Regions from separate parts of the Pseudomonas sp. GL_090 genome, predicted to be linked through region 1. Evidence: riboswitches for the same ligand, from Rfam matches in the RefSeq annotation. Region 1 holds a riboswitch; the other holds the start of a gene.

Region 1 (14,749 bases):
CATCCTGGCCGCCAGACCATGGCCAACCTCGGCCAGCAAGCCTTGGCGCCATCGGCGGTCGCGCTGGATCTCGGCCAGTTCTCGAAGATGTTCGCCGAACCCAAGCCCATGACCGAGGACGATATCCAAGAGGTGATCCAACGCTTCGCCGCCAGCGCCGCACTGGCCGAGAAAGCCGGTTTTACCGGAGTGCAGATCCACGCCGCCCACGGTTACCTGATCAGCCAGTTCCTTTCGCCACTCACCAATCGGCGCACCGATCAATGGGGCGGCGCCCTGGAAAATCGCGCGCGTCTGCTGTTGTCCGTTGTCGAGGCGGTTCGCCAGGCGGTGTCGCCGCAATTTTGTGTGTCGGTGAAGCTCAATTCAGCGGACTTCCAGCGCGGTGGTTTCGATGCCGATGATGCACGGCAAGTGATCCAGTGGCTCAACGAACAAGCGATCGACCTGCTGGAGCTCTCCGGTGGCAGTTACGAAGCACCGGCCATGCAAGGCGAAGCGCGCGACGGCCGGACCCTGGCACGGGAGGCGTACTTTCTGGAAATGGCCGGTGAACTGGCCAGCGTGGCGCGGATGCCGGTGATGGTGACCGGCGGGATCCGCCGTTTGGCAATCGTCGAACAGGTGCTCGACAGCGGCATTGCCATGGCTGGCATCGGCACCGCGCTGGCCGTGGAACCGCACCTGGTCAAGCACTGGCGCGAAGGCCGGGACAGTCATCCGCAACTGCCGCCGATCCGCTGGAAGCGCAAGCCCCTGGCGGCGCTGGCGAGCATGGCGGTGGTCAAGTTCCAGCTGCATCGCTTGAGCCGTGGGCGCAAAACCCGACCCAAGGTTTCGGCGTTGTTGGCGTTGATTATTGATCAGTTATACATCGCCAAACGCACGCGTCAGTATCGCCGGGCCATGAGCGCGCAATGATGGATCGCTATTGGCCGGTAAACCGCAGTCGCGACAACATCCGTAGATTCCCCGCGCGGTAATAGTCATCAGTCCAGCTGTTATCCGTCGCCAACGGCTGGACCTGCTTGAGCGCAAGCTTTTTCGCGAAATAGCGAAAGCGGTAATGCTCGTAGAACCGCAGCAACTCCAGGCCATAACGGTCTGCCAGATCGGTATCGCCGCGAATGATCAGATAGTTTTCGTCATTGCCGTTGCTGGCTGCGGCGCTGAGGTTGTGGCTACCGCTGATGATCGTCGGCGCATCACTGGTGAAGTCAGTGACGATGGCTTTGGTGTGCACCAGGATATTGCCCTTCTGACCCTCCCTGCTTTCCTGGAGCCAGCCTTCCAGCCCTTTGTCGAGCAGGGCAACGGTGGTGAATTCAGCGGTGCGGTCGGCGTGAAACCCGGTGATTTCGCTGGTGGTATTTTGCAGGCCATAGCGCAGGATATCGTCATGGGGCAAGCCGAGCAAGGCGTTGAGGATAGCGTCGGGCAAGGCGAACGCAGTGACGAACAGCACGTCCTTTTTCGCGGCATTGATGATCGAGACGAATTCATCCAGATCCCCCCCGCCCGAGCGCGGCGAGAACCCGGCGAAAAGGGCCTGCGTCGGATCCATCGGGTTGTGCTGCGTGATCCATTGCCGCGTGGCGCCGACATCTGCCGGCGTGCTCCAGACCTGCTCGAAGGTTTGCAGATAAAGGGTACTGAGCCGCGTATCGTCCAGCACATGCACCACGTTGGCCTGACGGTAAACGCCGTTGGGGGTGAAGTTGGTGCTGCCGCAGAGTACCGCTTCGGGCTGATGCTGCCCCGCTGCGTCAAGCCGACTCAAGACCATGAACTTGTTGTGAAAGATATTGTGGGTGACCCGCCCGCGTTTGTTCGCCTGGGGGATATTTTTCAGACTGACCTCGTTCAAGGCGGTAGTGTCTTCGCCCGGTTGCGCGTGATAAAGGACGCGAACTTTCACGCCGCGTTCCAGCGCAGCCTCCACTGCGTCGACAATCACCTGCAACTGGTACTCATAGATGGCGATATCCAGCGCCCACTGGCCATCGACAGCACGCTCGATAAACCCCAACAAGCGCCCGAGCAAACCGTTCTCCAACCATCTACGCGGGGCATCGGGCCAGGCTTCGATGGGCAGCTTGTGCTTTTTGCCGATGAGTGCATCGAGATCGGGAAACTTGCGCTCGAACGCCTGACTGGCGGCTACTGCGCGGTTGAAGTTGACGCTTTGGTTGCCAGGATGGCCATCGTCGGAGGTGACCGTTACCGCCAGGCACTCACCCAGTTGTGGCGCATTGTGGCTGCCGTAGACCGGATAGACCCGATAGTGGATCGTCATCCCCGGATTGACCGCGTAATCGGCCCCACGGAATTTCTGTAACGGCGCAATATCGCTGGGCGTGGCGTGGAACCGGGGGAAGGTATGGTCCTTGTCCGGGAATGTCAGGCTATTGAACAGAAACATCCAGGGTTTGCTGCCCTGCTGTTTTTCAATGGCAAAACCCAACAGGCCAATGCGACGGGATTCGGCCAGGTCCATGGCCAACAGCACGCCATTGGTGCCGGCGTAGGCTTTGACACGAAAATCGTCCTGATCATTGCGGGTTAGAACGCGCATGGGTCACTCCTGTGGATGGCTTGCTTACAGCAGCATAGGGCAGCGATGCGGGTAACCGTAATTATCCAATACCCGAGGGATGCCATCGCGAGCAGGTCGAATCGTCGCACCGTCGCTCCCACAGGAGAGTGCATTCCAATGTGGCAGCGAGCCTGCTCGCGATGGGGCCGGCACTGTCAGCACAAAACTCAACCTGAAATCAGCTCATCGATGTGTCGATAATCAACCTGCATCTGCGCTGCCAACACCTTTGCCCGGCCAAGGTGAATCGGCCCGCGTTCGATGTCGATCACCAGCCCTGGACATTCGATTGCCGGCAGCATGGACCAGTCCTTCAGCCGCCCATCGGTCACCAATAAAAATCTTTGCTGTTCCGCCGGAAAACGCTTTTGCCGCGCGGCCAGCCAGTGCCTCGCCTCACCCAGCGCCGCCAGCAACGGCGTTCCGCCGCCTGCGCCGAGCCCATCGAGCCAATGGCGCAAACCGTTGGAAGCCTTCAACCCTTGCACCTGCCACTTGGGCACCGAGCCGCTGGCGGTCAGCAACGCCAGTCGCGCACGTTGGCGGTAGGCATCATCGAACAGCTGCGCCAGCAAGCCTTTGGCATCACTCAACGCCTGATGACGGCGGGTTGAAGCCGACGCATCGACAATCACCAGCCACAGTTCATGGGGCGAGCGAGTACGCAGGTGAAACAACAGGTCGTCGCGCTGACGCGGTCGGCCATTGAGCAATGTGCCAGGCCAGTTGACGGAGCCGCCGGGGGCTGCGTGTCGCTTGCCCTGTTTGCCGTGGTCCAGCCGCCCGGCACGGGGTCTGGCATTCGCCCCCGCATCTGATCGAGGGCGAATGCCTAGGGCTTTTTTGGCCAGCTCGGCACTTCACGTCGTGCGCCGACCGCGAGCGCCTGGGCAGGCAACTCGCCCCACCGGCCCTGACCTTCGCTCGGATTGGCGTTCTGCGGTGCAGCGGGTTGCGCAGCCTGGGATGGCTGAGGTGCCGGTGGTGAATGCTCGCGACGACGATGGCGCAAGGCGAACTCGGCAACGGCGTCGATATCGTCCTCGGCGATGGTATGCGCCCCGCGCCAGGCGGCGTGTGCCCGGGCGGCACGCAGCCAGACCAGGTCGGCGCGCAAGCCATCGACGCCGGCGGCAAAGCAGCGCTCAGTGATGTGTGCCAGCGCCTGGTCATCGAGAGGAATCTTTGCCAGTGCGTTGCGTGCGTTCTGGCAACGTTCGCGCAGAGACGCCTGCGCGGATTCCCATTCGGCGCAGAAACCTTGCGGATCGCTGTCGAAATCCAGGCGACGGCGGATGATCTGGCCGCGCTCGGTCGGCGCGGTGTGGCCACCGAGGGCGACGTTCAAGCCGAAACGATCCAGCAATTGCGGACGCAGTTCACCCTCTTCCGGGTTCATGGTGCCAATCAGCACGAACTTCGCCGAATGCCTATGGGAAATACCGTCACGTTCCACCAGATTGGTGCCGCTGGCGGCCACATCGAGCAGCAGGTCAACGAGGTGATCGGGCAACAGATTGACCTCGTCGACGTAGAGCACGCCTCCGTCAGCCTTGGACAGTACGCCGGGGGAAAACTGTGCGCGACCTTCGCCCAGCGCTGCGTCGAGATCGAGGGTGCCGACCAGGCGTTCCTCGGTGGCACCCAACGGCAATGTGACGAACTGACCGCTGGCCAGCAGGTCCGCCAGGCCACGGGCCAGGGTCGATTTGGCCATGCCACGCGGGCCTTCGATCAGTACGCCACCGATTTTCGGGTCGATGGCGGTCAGGTACAGGGCCAGTTTCAAATCGTCGGCGCCGACCACGGCGGAGAGCGGGAAATGGGGGATGTCGGTCATTGTTTTATCTCGGTCATGGTCGGTGATCTCACTGGCGCCCCAATCCCTGTGGGAGCGAGCTTGCTCGCGATGGTCGTTAACGATGACGCGTGTTTACTGGAAAAACGCGTCGCCCTTAAGTCCATCGCGAGCAAGCTCGCTCCTACAGGATTTGCGGTAATTAGCCGTCTTCTTCTATATCCAGCAACAGATTTTCCAGTGCCTCGCGGTACTCGCCGGGCTCCTTCCACATCCCGCGCTGTTGCGCCTCGAGCATGCGCTCGGTCATGTCGCGCAAGGCATGGGGATTGTGTTCGCGAACAAAATCCCGGGTGTCCGGATCGAGCAGATAGGCATCGGCCAGCAACGCGTACTGGTGATCGTCGATCAACTGCGTGGTGGCGTCGAAGGCGAACAGGTTGTCGACCGTCGCGGCCATTTCGAACGCCCCTTTGTAGCCGTGACGCTTAACGCCTTCGAGCCACTTCGGATTGGCCGCCCGGGAGCGGATCACCCGGTTCAGCTCTTCCTTCAAGGTGCGAATCTTCGGCAGGTCCGGCTGACTGTGGTCGCCATGATAGCTGGCCGCCGCCTCGCCCTTCAGGCTTTCCACCGCCGCGAGCATGCCGCCCTGGAACTGGTAGTAATCGTTGGAGTCGAGCAGATCGTGCTCGCGGTTATCCTGGTTTTGCAGCACCGCCTGTACCTGGCTCAGGCGCTGGCTGAACTGTTCGCGGGCGGCGGTGCCTTCGTCGGAACCGCCGTAAGCGTAGCCGCCCCAGTTGAGGTAGACCTCCGCCAAGTCCTCACGGCTCTGCCACAGGCGACCGTCGATGGCGCCCTGCACGCCCGCGCCGTAGGCACCGGGCTTGGCTCCGAATATCCGCCAGCCGGCCTGACGTCGCGCAGCCTCTTCATCGAGCCCTGACTGCAGCAAGGCTGCACGCTCGGCGCGTACCTTGGCCGCCAACGGGTTGAGGTCGTCCGGCTCATCGAGGTCGGCCACCGCTTGCACCGCCGCGTCGAACAAGCGAATCAGATTGGCAAAGGCATCCCGGAAGAAACCGGACACGCGCAAAGTCACGTCCACCCGCGGACGGTCGAGCAAACTCAACGGCAGAATCTCGAAATCGTCGACCCGCTGGCTGCCGGTGGCCCAGACCGGACGCACGCCCATCAGCGCCATCGCTTGGGCGATGTCATCACCGCCAGTGCGCATGGTCGCGGTGCCCCACACCGACAGGCCGAGCTGGCGCAAATGATCGCCGTGGTCTTGCAGGTGCCGCTCGAGGATCAGGTTGGCCGACTGGAACCCGATGCGCCACGCCGTGGTGGTCGGCAGGTTGCGCACGTCCACCGAATAGAAATTGCGACCGGTGGGCAGCACGTCCAGGCGACCACGACTCGGCGCGCCGCTGGGACCGGCCGGGACGAAGCGACCGCCCAGGGCATCGAGCAATCCGCGCATTTCCGCCGGACCGCAGGCGTCCAGACGCGGGGCGACCACCTCGCGCAGGTTGTCGATGATGGCTTGCACCTCGTGTAGGAGCGAGCCTGCTCGCGATGGAGTGTCAGTTGGCATCAATGTGGCTGACACTCCATCGCGAGCAGGCTCGCTCCTGCATGGGTCGGCCAATGCCTGCGAGATCAGTTGTGTGGCAAACAGCTCGAGGCGTTCGCGGGTATCCCCCGCCGTACGCCAGGTCTCGTCGCTGATCAGCAAAAGCGGCTCGGGACGCGGCCCGGTCCAGGGCTCGGCCAGCGCGCAATCCAGTGGATCGAACCCCAGCCCGAAGGCCTTGGCCAGTGCCCGCAGCAGGCTCGATTGCGCCCCCCGGCCATCGCCCCTTGGAATGCGCAACAACGCCAGCAAGGTATCGATGCGCAAACGACCGGTGGGCGATTCGCCGAACACATGCAGGCCGTCGCGGATCTGCGACTCTTTCAAGTCGCACAGGTAGGTGTCGAGCCGCGGCAACCAGATCGCCGCGTCGGCATCGCTGTCGAGCTGCTCGTCCAGTTGCAGTTCGCGGTCGATGTGGGTGTCACGCACCAGCTGCAGGATGTCGCGCTGCAACTCTCGGGCACGACGTGGGTCCAGCAACTGCGCTTCGTAATATTCATCGGCCAACAATTCGAGGTTGCGTAGCGGGCCGTAGGTTTCGGCGCGGGTCAAAGGTGGCATCAGATGATCGATGATCACCGCCTGGGTGCGCCGCTTGGCCTGGGCGCCCTCGCCCGGGTCGTTGACGATGAACGGATAGATGTTCGGCAGCGGCCCGAGCAAAGCATCTGGCCAACAATGTTCCGACAGCCCGACGCCTTTGCCCGGCAGCCATTCGAGGTTGCCGTGCTTGCCGACGTGGATCACACCGTGGGCGCCGTAGGCGTTGCGCAGCCAGAAGTAGAACGCCAGGTAACCGTGGGGCGGCACCAGGTCCGGGTCGTGATACACCGCGCTCGGATCGACCTGATAACCCCTCGCCGGTTGAATGCCGACGAAGGTCAGGCCCAAGCGCAGGCCGGCGATCATCATCCGTCCGCTGCGGCACATCGGGTCGCTTTCCGGCGCGCCCCAACGTTCGAGCACCGCCGCACGGTTGGCTTCGGGCAGTGCGTTGAACATCGCCAGATAATCATCCATGCCCAGGCTTTGCTGGCACGGGCGCAGGTCGAGGGTCTCAAGATCGTTGCTGACGCCACCCAGCAACTGCTGGATCAGCGCGGTGCCGCTGTCCGGCAACTCAGCCGGCAACGGATAACCTTCGGCATGCAGCGCCCGCAGGATATTCAGCGCGGCGGCCGGGGTATCGAGGCCGACGCCATTGCCGATGCGACCGTCGCGGGTCGGGTAATTGGCGAGAATCAAGGCAATGCGTTTTTCAGCATTGGGCACCCGCGCCAGATCGACCCAGCGCCGCGCCAGTTCGGCAACGAAGTCCATGCGCTCAGGTTGGGCCCGGTAGCAGACCACATCCGACTGACTGCGCTCACTGCGCCACGCCAGGTCCTTGAAACTGATCGGGCGGCTGATGATGCGTCCGTCCAGTTCAGGCAAGGCTATGTGCATCGCCAGATCACGGGGGCCAAGGCCCTGTTCGCTGGCGCGCCAACCCGGTTCGTTGTCCTGGGCGCAAATCGCCTGGATCACCGGAATATCGCGGCGAAACGGGCGCAGATGCGGTGCTTCGGGACTGGATTGGGCGAAGCCAGTGGTGTTCAGGATCACCGAGACGCTGGCCTCGTCCAGCCAGTCCTCGACCACGCCAAGGCAACCGGGCTCTTTAAGGCTGGCCAGGGCAATCGGCAACGGATTCAACCCCGCCGCCTGCAAACGCTGGCAAAAAACATCAATGAACGCGGTGTTCGCCGCCTGCAAATGCGAGCGGTAAAACAACACCGCCGCCACCGGTTGACCGGCCTGCCAGTCGGCCTGCCAGTCGCTCAGTGCGGCAGAATGTTTGTGCGGATGGTAAACCGCCGTGCGTGGCAGGGTTTGCGGCTCGCCCCAGGTGTAATCACGGGCCAGCCAGCGGTTGGCCAGGCAGCGGAAGAAATCGAGGGCGTTGCCCATACCGCCCTGACGCAGAAACTGCCAGAGCCGGTCGCGATCTTCGGCACCGACGGTGCTCAGGTCACTGAGCTCCGGGTCCGGGCGATCATCGCCCGGCACCAGAATCACCTGCACACCGCGCTGCGACAGCTCGACCAGGCGCTCGATGCCATAACGCCAATAGGCGATGCCGCCGTGCAGCGAAATCAGGATCACCCGGGCGTGACGCAGCACTTCATCGACATACAAATCCACCGAGGCATGGTTTTGCACCTGCATCGGGTTGGCCAGGCGCACGCTCGGGTAATCGTCGGGCAACTGTTGCGCCGCTTCGGCAAGCAGCGCCAGGCTGGAATCGCCGCTGCACAGGACCACCAGCTCGGCGGGGGTTTGTCCAAGGTCGGCGATATTGTCATCCGACACGAAACCGCCGGGCTGGGTCCTGAGCAGGTGCATGGCTTACACGCTGAGCGCGGCGCGCAATTGCGCTTCGAGAACAGTGGCGTCCAGTTGCTGGCCGATCAGCACCAGGCGGGTGACTCGCGCTTCTTCGGCGCCCCACTGGCGGTCGAAATGCTTGTCGAAACGCGTGCCCACGCCCTGGATCAGCAGGCGCATCGGCTTGTTCGGAATCGCCGCAAAACCCTTGACCCGCAGGATGCCGTGCTGGACCACCAGTTGGGTCAACGCGTCCAGCAGCAGGCTTTCGTCGGCTTGCGGCAGTTCGATGGAGATCGAATCGAAGGCGTCGTGATCGTGGTCGTCATGATCGTCGTCGCCATCGTGATGATGGTCGTGGTGGCTGTGACGGCCGTCGATGTGTTCTTCGGAGCCGGCACCCAGGCCGATCAGCACGTCCAGCGGCAGGCGACCGCTGCTGGCTTCGATGATTTTCACCGCTGGCGGCAATTCCTCGGCGACTTCCAGGCGCACGCGGGCCAGGTCCGCCGGGGTGATCAGGTCAGCCTTGTTGAGGATCACCAGGTCAGCACTGGCCAGTTGGTCGGCGAACAGTTCGTGCAACGGCGATTCGTGGTCCAGGTTCGGGTCAAGTTTGCGCTGGGCGTCGACCTGATCCGGGAACGCGGCGAAGGTGCCGGCGGCCACGGCCGGGCTGTCGACCACGGTGATCACCGCATCCACCGTACAGGCACTGCGGATTTCCGGCCACTGGAAGGCCTGCACCAGCGGCTTTGGCAGCGCCAGGCCGGACGTTTCGATGAGAATGTGGTCCAGATCGCCGCGACGGGCCACCAGTTCGCGCATCACCGGGAAGAATTCTTCCTGGACGGTGCAGCACAGGCAGCCGTTGGCCAGCTCATAGACACGGCCGTTGGCTTCTTCTTCGGTGCAACCGATGGAGCACTGCTTGAGGATTTCGCCGTCGATGCCCAGCTCGCCAAATTCGTTGACGATCACCGCGATGCGGCGACCCTGGGCGTTGTCGAGCATGTGCCGCAGCAGCGTGGTTTTACCCGAGCCGAGAAAGCCGGTGACGATGGTGACGGGGAGTTTGGCCAGTGTTTTCATCGGATGCCCTATGGCTTAAGTGGCGGGCATACGGGACGACGACCGGCAACACGGACGCGCGTGCCTGAAGAGTTCGCCACCGGATCACCCCGCCCGGTTGAAAGTGAGAATCTGTGACGAGGCAGGTCTCCTGGCTGACGGTGTGCCGGCCTTGAGCCTGGCATTCGCTGCGCCTTCCCGCCGGCCTCATGACTTGAGCCTGCAGTGGCGTGGCAACGAACATCACCGTTCACAGTTGCGGGGGCAGCCGCGGCATCGACCGCGTTCCCTTCTTAGCTTCGACAAACGCCGAAGAACCTCGAAAGCGCAAGGCTACGCATGGTCTTGGGGCGGGTCAATGTTCACTTGAAATCGGCGGTGCCCCCTTCGCGAGCAGGCTCGCTCCCACATTGGAATGCGGTCCCTTGTGGGAGCGAGCCTGCTCGCGATGAAGTCACCTCGGTTTCGAGTTGAGAACCCTTGCCAATTGACGCCCAACCCCCGCCCATGCTCTCCTACACGCCTTGTTACGGGTGCCCTTCACAGGGTGAAACGGGAAACCGGTGAATCATGTGCTTTACTCTTAAGCCATGTCAGTCCGGTGCTGCCCCCGCAACGGTAAGCGAGCGAAGCGTCAGATCCACTGTGCCTGCAAGGTATGGGAAGGTGATGTTTTCAGGTTCAGGCCAAAGCCTTTGCCCCTCGTGAGCCCGGAGACCGGCCCGCAACACAAAGTGACCAGTACGGTCACTGAACCAACAAACCCGCGGTGGGCGGGCGCTGTTTGAACCTCTGCGCGCCTGGTCGTGCGGGTTTTTGCATGCGCTCTTATTCCCCGCTGACAGACCAGAGGGAAACGCCATGTCGATCATCAGCAGCGCCGAACACACAGCCGCGAGCACCACCTCAACCCTGACCCAACGTCTGACCGCCGCCGTCTGCGCGTCGATTCTGGGCGCCTGCCTTGTGTATTTTGCCGGTTTCTCGCACATCGAAGCGGTGCACAACGCCGCCCACGATACCCGTCACAGCTCCGCGTTCCCGTGCCATTGAGAGCTGTCGACATGATCAAGCGTATTGCGCAAACCGCAGGTTTCACAGGGCTGCTGGCCGCCCTGTTGTTGACCCTGCTGCAAAGCTTCTGGGTCGCCCCGCTGATTTTGCAGGCCGAGACCTACGAAAAATCCGAACCGGCCGCTGTTGAAATGCATGAACACGCCGACGGTGCGACGGCTGCCCACACTCACGATGCGCAAGCCTGGGAGCCGGAAGACGGCTGGCAGCGCGTGCTGTCGACCACTGGCGGCAACCTGGTGGTGGCCGTCGGTTTCGCCCTGATGCTCGCTGGCCTGTACACCTTGCGTGCGCCGACCAGAACCTCGCAAGGCCTGCTCTGGGGCCTGGCCGGTTACGCGACCTTCGTGCTCGCGCCGACCCTCGGCCTGCCACCTGAACTGCCCGGCACCGCCGCCGCCGACCTGGCACAACGGCAACTGTGGTGGGTCGGTACCGCCGCCTCCACCGCCGTCGGTATCGCACTGATCGTGTTCAGCCGTCACTGGCTGATGAAAGTCCTGGGTGCAGCGATCCTCGCCGTTCCCCATGTGATTGGCGCACCGCAACCGGAAGTGCATTCGATGCTCGCTCCAGAGGCGCTGGAAACCCGGTTCAAAATCGCTTCGCAACTGACCAACGTGGCGTTCTGGCTGGCCCTGGGCCTGATCAGCGCCTGGTTGTTCCGTCGCAAAAGCGATGGTCAATACCACGCATGACCGATATCAGCACAGCGCCGACCCTGGTGGTCGGCCTGGGCTGCCAGCGAGGCTGCCCTGTCAGCACGTTGTTGGCGCTGCTCGATCAGGCGCTGGAGGCGCACCAGATTGGGCGTCATGAAATCAAGGCACTGGCCAGCATCGATTCGAAGCGCGACGAACCTGCGTTAATCGAACTGGCTCAGCAGCTTGGCCTGGAATTGATGTATTTCAGCAGTGAACAACTGGCCGCTTATGAACCGCAACTCAGTCATCAATCGCAAATAGCGTTTGAACGCACCGGTTGCTACGGCGTGGCGGAAAGCGCCGCACTGGCCCTGGCGGAACAACTGGCCCAGGCCCCGGCAAAACTGCTGATTCCACGACAAAAATACGCCCAGGCAACACTGGCATTGGCCGGCGCTGCGTAAAAAACCGATAATCCCCGCCTTTGATCATGAACATTCTTCATCTGAAGCCCTGTTCAGCCTCTATTTCCCCACAGGAACCGACCATGACCGTCTACTTCATTGGCGCAGGTCCCGGCGACCCCGAACTGATTACCGTCAAGGGCCAGCGGCTGATTCGCAGCTGCCCGGTGATCATTTATGCCGGCTCCCTGGTGCCCGCCGCCGTGCTGGAAGGTCACTGTGCCGAACAGGTGGTCAACAGCGCCGAACTGCATCTGGAACAGATCATCGACCTGATCAAGAGCGCCCACGCCAAAGGCCAGGATGTCGCCCGGGTGCACTCCGGCGATCCGAGCCTGTATGGCGCCATTGGCGAGCAGATTCGCTATCTGCGTGAGCTGGGCATTGCGTTCGAAATCGTACCCGGCGTGACGGCCACCGCCGCTTGCGCGGCGCTCCTGGGCGCGGAGCTGACCCTGCCGGACATTTCGCAGAGCGTGATCCTGACTCGCTACGCCGACAAGACCGCCATGCCACCGGGAGAGGAATTCTCCAGCCTGGCGCAGCACGGCGCGACCATGGCAATTCATTTGGGGGTCAATCACCTGGCGAAGATCGTTGAGGAACTGCTACCTCATTATGGCGCCGATTGCCCGATTGCGGTGGTGCACCGCGCGAGCTGGCCGGATCAGGATTGGGTGGTAGGCACGCTGGAGGATATTGCCGGGAAGGTTGCAGCCAAGGGCTTTCGCCGTACCGCGTTGATTCTGGTGGGTCGGGTGCTGGGCAGTGACCACTTCAGTGAGTCGTCGCTGTATCGCGCCGGGCATGCGCATCTCTATCGCCCATAAGCCCCCTTCGCGAGCAGGCTCGCTCCCACAATGGTCTGTGCGGGGCACAAGTCCCTGGTTACTGAAGATCTACTGTGGGAGCGAGCCTGCTCGCGAAGGCGTCAATGAATTCAACCCATAAAAAAACGGCGCTCACGGGGCGCCGTTTTTCAATTCGCAGCGAACACCTTAGTAGTAGGCGTTTTCTTTCTGCGTGTGGTCGGTCACGTCGCGAACGCCTTTGAGCTCCGGGATGCGCTCGAGCAAGGTGCGCTCGATGCCTTCCTTCAGCGTCACGTCGGCCTGGCCGCAGCCCTGGCAACCACCGCCGAACTGCAGAACGGCGATGCCGTCTTCGACCACGTCGATCAGGCTGACCTGACCGCCGTGGCTGGCCAGCCCCGGGTTGATCTCGGTTTGCAGGTAGTAGTTGATGCGCTCGTTGACCGGGCTGTCGGCGTTGACCATCGGTACTTTGGCATTTGGCGCCTTGATGGTCAGCTGGCCGCCCATGCGGTCGGTGGCGTAGTCGACAACGGCATCGTCCAGGAAGGCTTCGCTGAAGTGGTCGATGTACGCGGTGAAGCTTTTGAGCCCCAGCGCGGTGTCTTCGGGTTTTTCTTCGCCCGGCTTGCAGTAGGCAATGCAGGTTTCGGCGTACTGGGTGCCAGGCTGGGTGATGAAGACGCGGATGCCGATGCCCGGGGTGTTCTGCTTGGAGAGCAGATCAGCCAGGTAATCGTGGGCGGCGTCGGTGATGGTAATAGCGGTCATGGAAACTCCTCGCAGGCTTGGGCGCAGTTTACGCCAATCAACGCGCCGGACAAAGTCCTAGTATTTTTGTCGGGAAAGATTCCGACTATTCCCCTGGTTTTCTGTAGGAGCGAGCTTGCTCGCGATGGTCGCCAACGATAACGCGCACTCCCGGGTTTACGCGGAGCACTTAAGACCATCGCGAGCGAGCTCGCTCCTACAAGGGGATTTGTGGCGGATCAGAGGTTCTCGTAGCGGTTCATGTCCAGCACGCCCTCTTCCACCGGATCGTTTTCCTGGATATAGCGGCTCAGGTCATGGAAATAGAACCAGAATTGCGCATGACTGCGGCGTATTCCCCAACGTTCGACGATTTTCTCCAAGCTGTCGCTGTCCTTGGCGCTTTCCATCGCATCCACAAAGGCCGGCACTTGCCCGGCCGGGATGTTGAACATGAAGTTCGGGTAGCTGCTGAGCACCCCCGGGAAAATCGTCAGGGTGTCGAGACCTGGTTGGTAGCGCAGTGACTCACCGAGCAAAAACGCCACATTGCTGTGCGCACGATTGCGTAGCAGGCTATAGACCTCTCGCTTGCCGCTGCTGGTTTCGATACGCAGCAGGGTGGCTTCCGGCAACTGATCGATGACCTTCAGCCCGGCGGCCGGACGCGAAGTCAGGCGGCTCAACGCCTGCTCGGCACTTTGCAGGTCCGGGTCGATGTTCGGCCGCGAACAGTAAGCGCCATCGCAACGGTTGATCGGGTCGGGCCTGGCATTAAGGTCGCCGTATCGGGCCAGCAACTGATGGGCAAAGTCACGCTTGGGATCAGCCGGGTTCAGACTCAGCGCGGTCGGTTTATCGTCATCGATGGTCTCGTAGTCCAGCCACATCTTGAACTTGCCACTATTCTGATACCAGTCATCCAGGTAGTCGTCCCGGGAATCGGCGGGCATCAGGCGCAGGAAATTTTGCTCGGCACCGTTGCGGATCAGGTCGAAATACAGGCGCGTCTGGGCCTGGTGGGACAGGTTGCCGAACACATCGAAGTTCACCGCCAGTTGATAGTAGGTGCGCTCCAGCAGCGGATAGTCGAACAGCCATATGGTTTGCGGCACCTCACCGATCAGGCCTTTGGTCACCGAAGCGCTGTCGAAATGGCGGAAGATGCTCAGTAACGCATTGTCGTTGCCGGCCCACAGGGTCGACCAGCTCGGCGCCGGCTCATCGGCGTAGCTGTCCCGGCGCAAGGCTTCGTATTCGTTGCGCTTGTCGCGGTAGTCGTGCCACAGGCTGAGGACGCTGCCGACATCATCGTTCTGCCCCGGCATGGCCAGCAACGGCGTGGCTTGCCCGCGATAGTTCGGATCGGTGACATACAGGTCGTGCTCGGGCGCCTGGAACAGCGCCCAGAAATTATCGCGGATCACGTCCGTGGCGATCTGACCACGACACACCGGCCCACGGATAAAGGTGCGCACGAAGTACTCGGCATTATCGAGCATGAACTGATAGCGCGCCTGGGCCGGAA
Region 2 (14,749 bases), 900 kb from region 1:
AAACCCGCCAGTTGCACCGCCACCGATTCCAGCTGGCCAAGGGAGCCGGCCGGCTTGGTCAGTTGCTGTTGCCGCGCCTGGGCCTGTTCGACCACTTGGGTATCGACCGGCTTGCACGGGTTCAGCCACCAGGATTGAGTCATAACGCAGTTCCTTTCAGAGTCAGGGGCAGGCCGGCGACGGTCAGGACGACACGCTGACAACGCTCAGCCAGAGCTTGATGCAGCCAACCGGCTTCATCGACATAGCGGCGAGTCAATTCGCCCAGCGGCACGACACCCATTCCGGTCTCGTTGCTGACAAAAATGATTTCACCCGGCAGCGACGCCAGGCAGTCCAGCAAGGCATCACGCTCGGCTTGCAAGCGCTGGGCATCGTCGAGCATCAGCAGATTGGTCAGCCACAAGGTCAGGCAATCCACCAGCAGGCAACGGTCGATACGGGCGGATTCGCGCAGCACCCGGGCCAGCTCCACCGGTTCTTCGATCAATGCCCATTTGGCAGGACGACGGGCACGGTGATGGGCCACCCGCTCGCTCATTTCTCCGTCCAGTGGCTGGCTGGTGGCGATGTAGGTCACGGCCAGGGCGCTGTCGATGGCGAGCTTTTCAGCCAGGCGACTCTTGCCGGAGCGGGCGCCGCCGAGGATCAGTTGGAGCATGGTTGTTTCCTTGAAATCTTCGGTGAGGCAACTTAAGTCATCGCGAGCAGGCTCGCTCCCACATGGAAACGCAGTCAACTGTAGGAGCGAGCCTGCTCGCGATACCGGTATTAAAACCGCATCAAAACCCGCAGAGCTGCCGCAACAGCCCGGTATCCAGATGCTTCTCCACCAGATCCGCCAACCGCTCGATATCACGCTCGCGCAAGCCGTGATAATCCACGTCCTGCACCTCCTGCAACCCCGCCCATCGCAACAGCGCACTGCACGCCGCCGCCGATTCGAACAGCCCGTGGAGGTAGGTGCCGAAAATCTGCCCGTCAGCACTTTGCGCACCCTCACAGCGACCGTCATCCAGGTGCACTGCGGCGTTTTCCAGGGCCGGGCCGGTGGTCACGCCGGCATGAATTTCATAGCCCGCCACCGGCGCATCTTCCAGCGCCAGACGACCGCGCACATTGCGCAACTGCTTCTCTTGTTCGAGCAGAGTCTGGAACGCCAGCAGCCCCAAACCGGCACTGGAACCCGACGCCCCTTCAAGGCCCAGCGGGTCATGCACTTGCTCTCCGAGCATCTGCAGACCGCCACAAATCCCCAGCAGTTTCCCGCCGTAACGCAGGTGCCGGGCGATGGCGGTGTCCCAGCCGTTGGCCCGCAGGTACGCGAGGTCGCTGCGCACACTTTTCGAGCCAGGAAGAATGATCAGGTCGGCAGGCGCAATCGCCTGGCCGGGGCCGATGAATTGCAGGTCCACTTGCGGATGCAGGCGCAGCGGATCGAAATCGGTGTGATTGCTGATGCGCGGCAGCACCGGGACCACCACTTTCAGCACTTGCTCAACTTTATCGGTCTGGCGTTGATCGATGCCGTCCTCGGCCTCCAGGTGCAGGTCCATCACGTACGGCAGCACACCGATCACCGGTTTGCCGGTACGCTCTTCGAGCCAGTCGAGGCCGGGTTGCAGCAACGCGATATCGCCACGAAAACGATTGATGACGAAGCCTTTGACCCGCGCCTGTTCGCTCGGCGACAGCAATTCAAGAGTGCCTACCAGATGGGCGAAAACCCCGCCGCGATTGATATCGGCGATCAGCAGCACCGGGCAATCCACCGCTTCGGCGAAGCCCATGTTGGCGATGTCGCCGGCCCGCAGATTGATTTCCGCCGGCGAGCCCGCGCCCTCGACCATCACCAGCGGATACGCCGCGCTCAAGCGCTCGTGGGAGGCCAGCACCGCTTGCATGGCGATGGTTTTGTAGTCGTGATAGGCGACGGCATTCATGGTCGTGACGGCGCGGCCATGGATGATCACCTGGGCACCGGTGTCACTGTTGGGCTTGAGCAACACCGGGTTCATGTCGGTGTGCGGTGCAAGGTTCGCGGCCTGGGCCTGTACCGCCTGGGCGCGGCCGATCTCGCCACCGTCGGCCGTCACCGCACTGTTGAGGGCCATGTTCTGCGGCTTGAACGGCACCACCCTGACGCCTTGGCGCGTGGCCCAACGGCACAGCGCGGTCACCAGCGTGCTTTTACCGGCATCCGATGTGGTGCCCTGCACCATCAGCGTGGTCATTGGTTGTCCTTGGCGAAATCGTCGAACGCCTGCGCCAGTCGTACCCAGGCGATTTCGTTACCGGGCAAGCCGAATCGCAGGCTGCCGTTGTGCGTGAACAACCGCAGGAGAATGCCGCGCCGCGCCATGAATTCATACAGTTCTTCGGCGCGCTCGGTGATCAGCCACTGGAACAGCGCACAACCGCCTTGGGGCTCGAAGCCGTGTTGCTCCAGCAACGACGCAAGGCGCTCGCTGGCCTCTTCGGTGCGCAGCCGTTGCCGCGCCTGCCCTTGCGTATCGCGCAGGCAGGCCTGGCCCACGACCCGGGTTGCCCCGCTCACGGCCCAGGGCCCCACTTGTTCAGCCAGCAACTTGAGCAACTTGCGTTCTGCCAGCACAAACCCAAGGCGCACACCGGCCAGGCCGAAAAACTTGCCGAAGGAACGCAAGACGATCAGCCCGACTTGATGGGCAAACGGCGCCAGGCTCAGTGGCGGCGTGTTATCCATGAACGCTTCGTCCACCACCAGCCAGCCACCGCGCTGGGCCAGCCGTGTGTGCCAGTCGAGCAGGCGACTGGGGGTGAGGCTAAGGCCTGTGGGGTTATTCGGATTGACCACCACCAGCACGTCGAAACTGTCGATAAAGAAGTCGACTTCCTGCTCCAGCACTTCACGCACGATGTAGCCGTTGCGACGCCACGCTTCGGCGTGCTCGGCGTAACAGGGTGACAGCACGCCGACCTTGCCCGCCCGACGCAATCGCGGCAGCAGCTGGATCGCCATTTGCGAGCCGGCGACCGGCAATGCCTGCAAGGTGCCGTAGTAATCACAGGCGGCCTGCTCCAGGCCGTCGTCCGTCTCCGGCAAACGGGCCCAGGCCCGCAGCGGAATATCCGGCACCGGGAACGGCCAAGGCGCAAGGCCCGTGGACAGGTCCAGCCAGTCGGCTTCCTCTATGCCGTATTCGAGCACCGCCTTGCGCAATCGCCCACCGTGCTCAAGCATAAAATTCGGCCCCCAGACAGAGAATCAGCAGCCACAACCATACCCCGCGCTGGACCAATTGCCAGCCCCGGTCAATGGAGTCGGCATCCGCCGGCACGCCTTCGCCCAACTGCGGACGCTGATGCAATTCGCCGTGATAAATCGCCGCCCCGCCCAATTCGACACCAAGGGTACCCGCCCCTGCCGCCATCACCGGGCCGGCGTTCGGGCTGTCCCAGGTCGGGCCCTGGGTGCGCCAGCATTTCAACGCCAACCGGGTTTTGCCCAGCAGCGCGTAAGTCAGTGCCACCAGGCGCGCGGGAATGTAATTGAGCACGTCGTCGACTTTCGCCGCCGCCCAGCCGAACCGTTCGAAACGCTCATTGCGATAACCCCACATCGCATCCAGCGTATTGCTCAGGCGGTAGAGCACCACGCCCGGCGCACCGGCCACGGCAAACCAGAACAACGCCGCGAATACTGCATCGCTGCCGTTTTCCAGTACCGACTCGGTAGCGGCACGGGCGATCTCGGTTTCATCCAGTTCGCTGGTCTGGCGACTGACCAGATAGCTCACGCGTTTGCGTGCTTCATCAAGATCTCCGCCGCGCAGGGCCTTGGCCACAGGCGTGACGTGCTCACCGAGACTGCGCATGCCGAGGGCGCAATAGAGCGCGAGAATCTCGACGATCCAGCCGACATAGGGCGCCCAGGAGAGTGCCGTGGCCAGCAGCGTAAGCGGCAATACGGCGATCACCCACGCGGTGACGCCATGACTGCGCCAGCCGCGACCGCCGCCGTTGAAACGTTGCTCGATGCGCTCGGCAAATCGGCCGAACGCCACCAGCGGATGCCAGCGTTTGGGTTCACCCAGCAGCGCATCCAGCGCAACCGCGGCGACACTCAACAACGCCACACTCATTGACTCACTCCCCAATAATTTTCATACAGCAATTCATGTAGCGGACGCGCCTGTGCCCAGCCTTCGAGCACCAGCATCGGCGCCGGGTAGAACTCTTTGACTGGCCCGAGGCACAGCACCGCCAGCGGTTTGGCTCCCGACGGCAACCTCAACAAGTCCGCCAGTGCCTGGGGTTCGAACAGCGACACCCAGCCCATGCCCAGCCCTTCGGCGCGGGACGCCAACCAAAGGTTCTGGATGGCACAGGACAGCGAAGCCATGTCCATTTCCGGCAGCGTGCGGCGACCGAAGATATGCTGCTCGCGGTCGTCCATCAGTGCGGCGACCAGAACCTCGGCGCAATCGTTGATGCCTTCGATCTTGAGCTTCATGAACTCATCGCTGCGCTCGCCGAGGGCTTCGGCGGTGCGGATGCGTTCTTCTTCCACCAGGGCCTGGATTTGCCCGCGCAAGGCGCGATCGCTGATGCGGATGAAGCGCCAGGGCTGCATCAGGCCGACACTGGGGGCCTGATGCGCCGCTTCGAGCAGGCGCCGGAGCAATTCGGGCTCGACGGTGCCGCCGCTGAAGTGGCGCATGTCGCGGCGTTCGGCGATGGCGCGATAGACCGCTGTGCGTTCGGCTTCAGAGAATGCGTTGTCGCTCATGGCCGCTTAGCGAGCAGGCTCGCTCCCACAGGAGTCAGGTGATCCATTACGGAAGCGATGACGGCCTCAAGGTCCGGCGCAAACAGCGCGGCAATCGCCGAGGGGCTCGACGGAAAATAAAAGTGCACATAAGAGGCGGTCATCCGCCCTTCACGGTAGACCGCCTCCGCTCCGCGCCCACCGTTAGGGCTCAAGCCACGGGCAATCGGCGCCAGTTCAGTGGTGGTCAGCGAATGGTGATAGGTGTGCCCGCGCAGCGAGCCTTCCGGCAATTCCACCGCTTGCAACGCCAACGCCGCCAGACGCTTTTGCATGACCGCATCACCGGCCAGCAAGCCAACCAGTTCGGCGCGAGTGCCCTCGACATCGGTCAGTGAGTCGAGCAGATACAGCATGCCGCCACACTCGGCGAGCAAGGGTTTGCCCGCCCGGTGGTGGGCGCGGATCGCGTCGAGCATCGCGGTGTTTTGCGCCAGCGCAACATGGTGCAGTTCCGGGTAACCACCCGGCAGATACAGACTGTCCGCCTCCGGCAACGCACAGTCGCGGATCGGCGAGAAGAAGGACAACTCGGCGCCCATCGCCCGCAGCAGATCCAGGCTTGCACCGTAAGTGAACGCAAAGGCTTCATCCCGGGCGACGGCAATGCGCACACCGGCCAGCAGCGGTTCGACCGCGATGACATCAGGGGCGGCGAACTCGACTGTCGGCGGCAGCGCAACCTCGCAACTGCTGGCCAGGGCATCGGCGGCCGCATCGAGGCGCAGGTCGAGATCGTTCAACTCGCTGGCCTGCACCAGCCCCAGGTGCCGGCTCGGCAATTCGATCCCGGTTTCCCGGGACAGCGCGCCGTACCAGCGCAAACCTTCAGTCAGGCTGCCTTCAAGCAGTTGCGCGTGGCGCAGCGTGCCGACACGATTGGCCAGCACGCCGGCGAACGGCAAATCCGGCTGATAACGCGCCAGCCCCAGGGCCAACGCGCCGAAGGTCTGGGCCATGGCGGTGCCATCGATCACACCCAGCACCGGAACACCGAAATGCCGCGCCAGGTCGGCGCTCGACGGCGTCCCGTCGAACAGCCCCATGACGCCCTCGATCAGGATCAGATCGGCTTCAGCGGCGGCTTCCCACAGCAAGCGGCGACTCTCCTGCTCGCCGACCATCCACATGTCCAGTTGATACACCGGCGCACCACTGGCGCGCTCGAGGATCATCGGATCGAGAAAGTCGGGGCCGCACTTGAACACACGGACCTTGCGCCCCTGATTGCGATGCAATCGGGCCAGCGCCGCGGTGACGGTGGTCTTGCCCTGGCCAGAGGCCGGCGCGGCAATCAGTACCGCCGGACAGTGCCGAGGCTGACTCACAATTCGACGCCTTTCTGCGCTTTGATCCCCGCTTGAAAGGCGTGTTTGATCACGCCCATCTCGGTGACGGTGTCAGCCATCTCGATCATCTCCGGCTTGGCGGCACGACCGGTGACCACCACGTGTTGCATCGGCGGTCGGGCCTGCAAGTCGCTGAGCACCTGATCGAGATCGAGGTAGCCGTGCTTGAGGGCGATGTTCAGCTCATCGAGCACCACCAGGCCGATGGACGGATCGCGCAGCAGTTGCTGCGACACCGCCCAGGCGGCTTCGGCGGCGGCGATGTCGCGCTGGCGGTCCTGGGTTTCCCAGGTAAAGCCTTCGCCCATCACATGAAAACGCACCTGCTCGGGAAAGCGCCGGAAGAACAACTCTTCACCCGTGCTGTTGCGGCCCTTGATGAACTGCACCACGCCGCATTGCATGCCGTGCCCCATGGCGCGGGCGAGCATGCCGAAAGCCGAGCTGCTCTTGCCCTTACCGTTGCCGGTCAGCACCAGCAGCAGGCCACACTCGTTCGGGGAATTGGCGATGCGCTCGTCGATCACGGCTTTTTTGCGCTGCATGCGCGCCAGGTGGCGTTCGTCACGATCGGGGGTATCAGTCATGGGGGAGCTCTCCGTTGAGGCAGGAATAACGGCGGGCAGGCACAACAATAGAAGGCAAAAAGCCTGGCATCGCCCACCGTGATGCCGCTGGATGAATCAGGCCGGTCTCCGGGCTCATGAGTGGCGCGGGGCCAGACTGTGCGCCTTCCCGCATCAAATCGACACAGTGGCATCACACACAGTTTTCACTCATTTACCGTTGCGGGGGCAGCGCCGGAATTGCGGGCCTTCGACCAACAGAAGGACTCACTCACCGGCTTCCCTGTTTCACTCTGTCGACCCAAGCCACAGAGCACCTGAAACAAGCCGCGAAGGTTAGAGGGTTGGGGGTGGAGCGTCAATTAAAGCCGGGAGGCCATCGACCGAATAACTGCCATCAATCAATAAACTGACGTCAATCTTGTGCCACGCTCTCAGCAGTGATATCAAAGAGCCACAATCTCACAACACAATAACAAGGGTGAGCCCATGCAAGGCATGATCATCAGCAATCCAAAGCTGGAATTCCTGCGTCCGGTGCTCGAGCACTGGTTCGAATGCATCGACCGTTACAACGCCGTCCGCGGCGATGGCGACACACCGTACTGGCACGACGAAAAGGCCAATCTCGGACTGCTGTCCGCCGCCGCCTGGATGGCCGAGATGGTCACGCTGCAACAGACCCCCACCCGCAAGCAGACCGAAGAAGGCGAGCGCAACAGCCGCGCCGACCTGCTCCTGGCCTCCCCCGAAACCCGCGCCTACATCCAGACCAGCCAGCGCTGGCCACGGGTCAACAGCCTCAACCTGTCCCAGGCCCTGCTCGATATCGCCAGCGATGCGAAGCGCCTGAGCCACGCCAGCGACCTGAAGCTCGGCTGCCTGTTCGTCGCCCCGCAAAAAGCCCAGCAGGGCGCCACACCGGAAGAACTCCAGGACATGGTCGACGACCTGCAAAAGGAACACACCTGCGCTGTCGCCTGGTATTTCCCTTATGCCTATCGCAAGTTGCGCAACGAAGCCGGCAACTATCACCCCGGTATTGCAGTGCTGTTCAAGGAGGCACGCGGCTGAGGGTTGAACCATCGCACGACAACCCTTCTCTATGATTAGAACAAGGCATTCATAGGGAAGACCAGCATGCGCACGCCCCCGCTCGTTCTCGTTATCGCGCTTGGCGCAGGGCTCGCCGCTTGTGGCGAGACCTCCCGCCTGCAAGTCTCCGACGGCACCGGCCCGTCACCCCGACTACCAGAACCCAACAAGACACTGGTGCCGACCGTGAACATCGCCCCGGCCATCGGCTGGCCGCAGGGTGCGAAACCCGTCGCCGCCACAGGCACTCAAGTAGCCGCTTTTGCCGAAGACCTGGATCACCCTCGCTGGCTTTATGTACTGCCCAATGGCGATGTGCTGGTAGCGGAAACCAATGCACCACCCAAACCCGAAGACGGCAAAGGCATTCGCGGCTGGGTGATGAAGAAAGTCATGGGCCGCGCCGGAGCCAGGGTGCCCAGCGCCAACCGCATCACCTTGCTGCGCGACAAGGACCACGACGGCGTCGCGGAAACCCGCACGGTGTTTGTGCAAAACCTCAACTCGCCCTTTGGCATGACCCTGGTCGGCAATGACCTGTATGTGGCCGACACCGATCGCCTGCTGCGTTTTCACTATGAAAGTGGCGATACGCAGATCAAGTCACCGCCGATCAAGGTGGTCGACCTGCCAGGTGGGCCGCTGAACCATCACTGGACGAAAAACGTCATCGCCAGCAAGGACGGCAGCAAGCTATACGTCACCGTAGGTTCCAACAGCAACGTCGGCGAAAACGGCATGGACAAGGAAGAAGGTCGCGCGGCGATCTGGGAAGTGGATCGCGCCACCGGCCGGCAGCGGATCTTCGCCTCCGGCTTGCGCAACCCCAACGGCATGGCCTGGGAACCGCACAGTGGTGCGCTGTGGACCGCAGTCAACGAACGGGATGAAATCGGCAGTGACCTGGTACCGGACTACATCACCTCAGTGAAAGACGGCGCTTTTTATGGCTGGCCGTACAGCTACTACGGCCAGCATGTCGATATTCGCGTCGAGCCGCAAAACCCGGACCTGGTGGCCAAGGCTATCGCCCCGGACTACGCCGTCGGACCGCACACGGCATCACTGGGCCTGACCTTCGCCGAAAACAGCAAGTTGCCGCCACCTTTCACCCAAGGGGCATTCATCGGGCAGCACGGCTCATGGAACCGCAACCCCCACAGTGGCTACAAAGTGATTTTCGTGCCGTTCAGCGCAGGCAAACCGGTCGGAAAGCCCGTTGAAGTGCTCACAGGTTTTCTCAACGACAAGGAACAGGCCATGGGCCGCCCGGTGGGCGTGGTGATCGACCGACAGGGTGACCTGTTGGTGGCCGATGACGTGGGGAACAAGGTGTGGCGGGTGTCGGCTGCCAGGTAACGGCACTACATCACCTGTAGGAGCGAGCCTGCTCGCGATGAGGCCGGCGCATTCAACTTTGATGTTGCCTGCCCCACAGCCATCGCGAGCAGGCTCGCTCCTACAGGGGCTCAGCGTTTGCGGCAAAGAGTCAAACCATCCCCGATCGGCAACAAGGACAAATCCACCCGCGCATCATCCTTCAACGCCCGGTTGAGCGCCTGAATCGCCCGGGTGTCCGCGCTCTCGGGGCTGGCCTCGAGCACGCGCCCGCTCCACAGGGTGTTATCGAACACCGCCAGCCCACCGACCCGCAGCAATTGCAGGGCGTGTTCCAGATAAGCCGGGTAGTTGGCCTTGTCGGCATCGATGAACACCAGGTCGTACTGCCCGCCCTGCCCTTGTCGCTCAAGTTCGGCAAGGGTTTCCAGCGCCGGAGCCAGCCGCAGGTCAATCCGCCCGGCCAGCCCCGCTTCTTGCCAGTAGCGCCGCGCGATGGCGTTGTAGTCGCCAGGGATGTCACAGCAAATCAGCGAACCGTCAGCGGGCAACGCCGCCGCCATGCACAGCGCGCTGTAGCCGGTAAAGGTGCCGACTTCGAGCAAGCGCCTGGCCCCCGTCAGTTTCACCAGCAGGGCAAGAAACTGCCCCTGCTCAGGCGCCACCTGCCAGCGCGCCATCGGCAGCGCCTGGGTCTCATCGCGCAAGCGCTTGAGCAGCGGCGTTTCGCGCAGGGAAACATCGAGCAGGTATTGGTACAGGTCGTCGTCGAGATTAAGCGTGCGAGCAGTCATGACCAGCAGCTCCGAAGGTTACGGATTGCGCGCCAGATGCTCAGGCTGCAGAACACGCTTGGCGCTCAGGTAAGCTTTTTGCCAATACGCCTTGGACAGGCTGTCGAGCTTCACGGTGCCGCCGGTGGCCGGCGCGTGGACGAAGCGCCCTTCTCCCACATAGATGCCGGCATGACTGACCTGGGAACCGCCATTGGTGGCAAAGAAAAGCAGGTCGCCGGTCTGCAGGCCTTCCTTGCCTACATTCGCCGCTTGCATGGAGATCATCTCACGCGTGGTGCGCGGCAAAGCAATACCGGCGACATCGCGGTACACGTAAGCGATCAGGCCACTGCAATCAAACCCGGAATCCGGCGTGTTGCCACCCCAGCGATAAGGCGTGCCCACCAGACCGAGGGCGCGAAACAGCACGTCTTCCGCTTCGGGCGAAAAAGCCTGCGAGGAACCAAATACGATGGGAGCGCGAATCACCGGCGCAGGAGGCGGTGTGCGGCTGGCGCAGGCACTGAGCAGCGCTGCGAAGAACATGATTGCGAGGCGGGCCGACGTCGTCATAAGCAGAACATCCTGATCTGGCTGCGGCTTTTTCTGCGGGGAGCGCAGAAAAGAAAACCGCCTGCGTTGGACGCAGGCGGTTTGCCATCATTTGTAGATCAAGATTCTAGCGGCTACACGACAAACTTCAAGTAAGACTTTAAGTTCGCCTTACAAAATGTCCGCTTATTTACGTGCAGTGACGATTGGCGACGCGTTAGGTGCCATTGCCAGGGCGCGCTTGGCTTCGATGAAAGTCTTGCTCCAGTAGCTGTCGCCCAGGCTATCGATGCGCACACCGCCGCTGCGGCGGCTGCTGGAGTGGATGAACTGGTTGTCGCCCAGGTAGATCCCGGCGTGACTGACGCGACCACGACGACCGTTGGTAGCGAAGAACAGCAGGTCGCCCGGCTCAAGTTTGCTGCGCGAGACCAGCGGAGCGTCCACGTTGATCATTTCGCGGGTGGAGCGTGGCAGGTTCATGCCCGCTTCTTCGCGGAACAGGTAACCGATGAAACCACTGCAATCGAAGCCGGCTTCAGAAGTACCGCCGAAACGGTAACGGGTACCAATCAGGGACATGCCACGTTCGAGGATGCTGTCGGCCAGGACCGGAAGCTGGTAGGACTTGCCGCCAGCGAAGTCTGCGAGTTCTTTTTCGGTGGCCAGCTCTTCCTGAAAGAGAGCGGAAGACTGGGCAGTGGCCGAGTGTTGAACCTGCTGTTGCGGAGCTTGCTGGGCCACTGGAGTGTGGGCAGCGCAACCGAACAACAGGGTGACGAGTGCGAGAGGCACGAGGGGTGCGAAGCGATTTAGCATGGGCACGACCGTGGCTGAAAGTTGTAAAGAAGCCGAGACTATGCCCGCTATCATCCTCATTTGCAAATTCAATCGATCTTTTTGTGACTTATCCGTTTCCCGTTTACATCTAAGCGCTTAAGCCCATTTTAAACATGCACGCGGCCTGCAACCTTGCAGGAAAGCGGGATTGCTGGCGCCTGAAATTTGCCGAACCGGCTAAAAGCCCCGGTTTCAGCGGGCTTACCAGCCGAGGGTTTCTTTCAGAAACGGGATGGTCAGCTTGCGCTGGGCCTGGAGGGAAGCCTGATCGAGGCGTTCCAACAGCTCGAACAACGCACTCATGCTGCGGGTACCGCGAGTCAGAATGAAATGCCCGACTTCATCGGTCAGATGCAGGCCGCGACGGGATGCGCGTAATTGCAGGGCACGCAGTTTGTCCTCATCGGACAGCGGGCGCATCTGGAAGATCAAGGCCAGGGTCAGCCGGGATTTGAGATCCGCCAGCTTCACCGGCAACTCACGCGGGGATGTCGATGCGGCAATCAGCAAGCGTCGGCCACTGTCACGCAAGCGATTGAACAGATGGAACAGCGCCTCTTCCCAGTCCGCCCGCCCGGCAACCACCTGCAAATCATCCAGACAGACCAGTTCGTACTGTTCGAGGTTGTCGAGGATTTCGATACCGCGATCGAGCAGTTCGGCCAACGGCAGGTACACCGCCGGCTCGCCCAATTGCTCGAAGCGCAGGCAGGCGGCCTGCAACAGGTGCGTACGCCCCACCCCGTCCTTGCCCCAAAGGTAGATCAGGCTTTCTGTCCAGCCGGCGTCGGCTTCGCACAGCCGCTCGACATAGCCGAGTGCAGCGGCATTGGCGCCTGGGTAATAGTTGATAAAGGTGGCGTCGTCACGCAGACGCACACCTAGGGGCAGCTGAATCGGTTTCATGCTGACTGAACAGTTCCAAAGGAACCGTTAGTGGCCTCTGTGTAAAGTTTGCGAAGTTTATACCCGTGAAGCGGACCGCACAATGCGACAGACCACAAGCAAAATCAAAGGTTTGCGTTAATGCACCGGTTTTGTGGCAGATTCTTTGGCGGTGCATGTGACAGGCGGGCGACGCCGACAGGCTGATCCGGCACGAACCCGGGCAGCCTGCCAATAGCTATCGACGCCCCTTACACCTGCGGCTCGTCGACTCCCCCGTAGATTTCAGAAACCTTATACAAATCATGTACATGGCGCACCAACACCATGATCACCGCCGCGACCGGCAATGCCAGCAGCACACCGGTAAAGCCAAACAGCTCACCACCGGCCAGGATCGAGAAAATCACCGCCACCGGGTGCAGGCCAATCCGGTCACCGACCAACCAAGGGGTCAACACCATACCCTCCAGCGCCTGACCGACCATGAATACCGCGACAATGCCGAGCATCGGATAAAGATCACCGCCGAACTGGAACAGCCCAGCAAGCAGCGCCGCGCCAATGCCGATGATAAACCCCATGTACGGCACGATCGCCGCCAGGCCGGCAATCAGGCCAATCAGCAGGCCCAGCTCCAACCCGACCAGCATCAGGCCTGCCGCGTAGATCACGCCCAAGGCCACCATCACCAGCAACTGCCCGCGCACGAACGCGCCGAGCACTTCATGGCATTCACCCGCCAACGACACCGCGCGCGCTTCACGCTCACGGGGCAGCAGGCCGCGGATCCTGGCCATCATCAGGTCCCAGTCCCGCAACAGGTAGAAACTCACCACCGGAATCAACACCAGGTTCGCCAGCCAGCCGATCAACGCCAGCCCAGAGGCTGTGGCATGACTCAGCACCACGCCGACAACATCAGTGGTCTGACTCATATGCTCGCTGATGGCGGCCTTGAGCTGGTCGAACTTCCAGAAACCGTCTGACAGGCCGAACTTCGATTGCGCCCAGGGCAACGCCGTGTGCTGCAGCCAGTCGAGCATCTGTGGAGCCAGTTCATACAAACGAAACAATTGCCTGGCGAGCAACGGCACCAAGACCAACAGCAGCGCGGTGAAGATCAATGTAAACAGGGTAAACACCGCCACGACACCCCAGGTTCGGGACAGGCCTGCCTTCTCCAGCCGATCCACCAGCGGGTCGAACAGGTAGGCCAACAGCAGCGCCACCAGGAACGGCGTCAGGATCGGATGCAACAACCAGACAAACACACACAGCAGGACCACCCCACCGAGCCAGAACCAACGCCGCGAATCGGCCATGAACCACTCCATTGCTTCTATATAAAGAAAGAAAAACTACCAGCGAAAACGCAGTTGCGGGATCGGGGCCGGCGCGGCGACTGGCACCGCGCCGCCGGTGGCTGGCTGAACGGGCGCTACCGGGGGCGGGACCTGACTCGCCGGCGCCTCCTGCAGCCTCGCCAGCGACAGTTGCGCACGCAGTTGATCGACGCTGCCATTGACCCGATAGAGAATCCGGTCGCCCTCGACACTTTGCACGCGCCCGCCAAACGGCTCCAGCAAACGCCCGAGCGACGCGTAGTGCTCAAGATTCATGCCTTGCACTTCCAGCAATTGCTCGCTCGAAGCACCGGGTTTGACGACAAACCGTGGCGCCAGGCGCTCGTTGACCGCCAGCATCACCGCATCGGCCACGGCGGCCTGATCGGCGCCTTGCACGTTGCCGGCCTCTTTTTTATCCCCCAGCCACAATTGCCACTTGGCTTGCCACTGCCCGCCCTCCTCCCTGGCGTGAACGGCGAGCAGGGCGTCGGCGTTGTAGCGCTCCGATGCCGCCTGCAAAGGCGCGGGGTCCGCGCCCTCCAGATTCGGCGCGGTCGCGACGATCTGCTCATTCAAATCCGCCAACGGCAAGCGCAATGGCAAGCCCCGGTGCTGGGCAGCCCGACGCAACGGCGCTGCGCTGGCCTGGCCGTCACCCACCAGGCTTGAACCCTCGGTGGAATCATTCAACCACCAGCCGAGGATCGACGGCCGGTTGGCACCCCACATGGCCAGGCCGGCGCGGCGCAAGGCCTGCTCGGTGGTGCCCGGGTCGAAATCGACTTTCAGGACTTCCGGCGGCCCGGCCTCAAAACCGTATTGGCTGATGATCTGTTGCGGGTCTTTACGAATTGCCGCCAACCCCGGACTTTGAGCGGCCTTGGGGTCGCCGGTCAGGCGCAACACCAGTGTATCCAGTGCACGCTGAGTCGCCTGGTCGCGCTCCTCGGGCGACTGGCCATTCACCGGCTCGCGCACCAGGTAAAGGCCTTTGACGGTTTCGGCTTGACTGACCAGGCTGACCACTGACAAACAACTCACAAGCAAGAGTTTACAAAAACGCATGGAAGATTCCTGACGACAAGAGCGGCTGGAACAGACCGCATGAAGACGATCGAGCAAGACTGTGACCGTTGCCCGACGCAAAACATTCACACGCTCCGGGTAAGTTTTCGCACTGTCATAACGA

What was found. Region 1 has a riboswitch for cobalamin ahead of cobW (cobalamin biosynthesis protein CobW). Riboswitches for the same ligand answer to the same signal wherever they lie in the genome.
Region 2: it holds a riboswitch for cobalamin, as region 1 does, so the genes downstream of both, cobO (cob(I)yrinic acid a,c-diamide adenosyltransferase) here and cobW (cobalamin biosynthesis protein CobW) in region 1, are expected to answer to the same signal.

What each region holds. Positions count from the first base shown of each region.
Region 1 covers NZ_CM174452.1:2,783,063-2,797,811, reverse strand. Annotated here, with positions in the region: gene AC3ITA_RS12455 (NADH:flavin oxidoreductase/NADH oxidase family protein) at 1-921, shown strand, start outside; gene AC3ITA_RS12450 (phospholipase D-like domain-containing protein) at 929-2,575, opposite strand; gene AC3ITA_RS12445 (vWA domain-containing protein) at 2,764-3,309, opposite strand; gene AC3ITA_RS12440 (magnesium chelatase ATPase subunit I) at 3,429-4,436, opposite strand; gene cobN (cobaltochelatase subunit CobN) at 4,597-8,424, opposite strand; gene cobW (cobalamin biosynthesis protein CobW) at 8,428-9,498, opposite strand; cobalamin riboswitch at 9,602-9,814, opposite strand; cobalamin riboswitch at 9,992-10,217, shown strand; gene AC3ITA_RS12425 (CbtB domain-containing protein) at 10,339-10,530, shown strand; gene AC3ITA_RS12420 (CbtA family protein) at 10,542-11,249, shown strand; gene AC3ITA_RS12415 (cobalamin biosynthesis protein) at 11,246-11,659, shown strand; gene cobM (precorrin-4 C(11)-methyltransferase) at 11,743-12,489, shown strand; gene nfuA (Fe-S biogenesis protein NfuA) at 12,658-13,242, opposite strand; gene AC3ITA_RS12400 (fatty acid cis/trans isomerase) at 13,461-14,749, opposite strand, start outside.
Region 2 covers NZ_CM174452.1:1,879,305-1,894,053, reverse strand. Annotated here, with positions in the region: gene cobT (nicotinate-nucleotide--dimethylbenzimidazole phosphoribosyltransferase) at 1-143, opposite strand, end outside; gene cobU (bifunctional adenosylcobinamide kinase/adenosylcobinamide-phosphate guanylyltransferase) at 140-661, opposite strand; gene AC3ITA_RS08410 (cobyric acid synthase) at 783-2,234, opposite strand; gene cobD (threonine-phosphate decarboxylase CobD) at 2,231-3,223, opposite strand; gene cbiB (adenosylcobinamide-phosphate synthase CbiB) at 3,216-4,124, opposite strand; gene bluB (5,6-dimethylbenzimidazole synthase) at 4,121-4,771, opposite strand; gene AC3ITA_RS08390 (cobyrinic acid a,c-diamide synthase CobB) at 4,768-6,138, opposite strand; gene cobO (cob(I)yrinic acid a,c-diamide adenosyltransferase) at 6,135-6,746, opposite strand; cobalamin riboswitch at 6,829-7,061, opposite strand; gene AC3ITA_RS08380 (hypothetical protein) at 7,215-7,799, shown strand; gene AC3ITA_RS08375 (PQQ-dependent sugar dehydrogenase) at 7,866-9,179, shown strand; gene AC3ITA_RS08370 (O-methyltransferase) at 9,290-9,952, opposite strand; gene AC3ITA_RS08365 (C40 family peptidase) at 9,971-10,507, opposite strand; gene AC3ITA_RS08360 (C40 family peptidase) at 10,673-11,305, opposite strand; gene hda (DnaA regulatory inactivator Hda) at 11,528-12,232, opposite strand; gene AC3ITA_RS08350 (AI-2E family transporter) at 12,463-13,536, opposite strand; gene AC3ITA_RS08345 (DUF2066 domain-containing protein) at 13,573-14,625, opposite strand.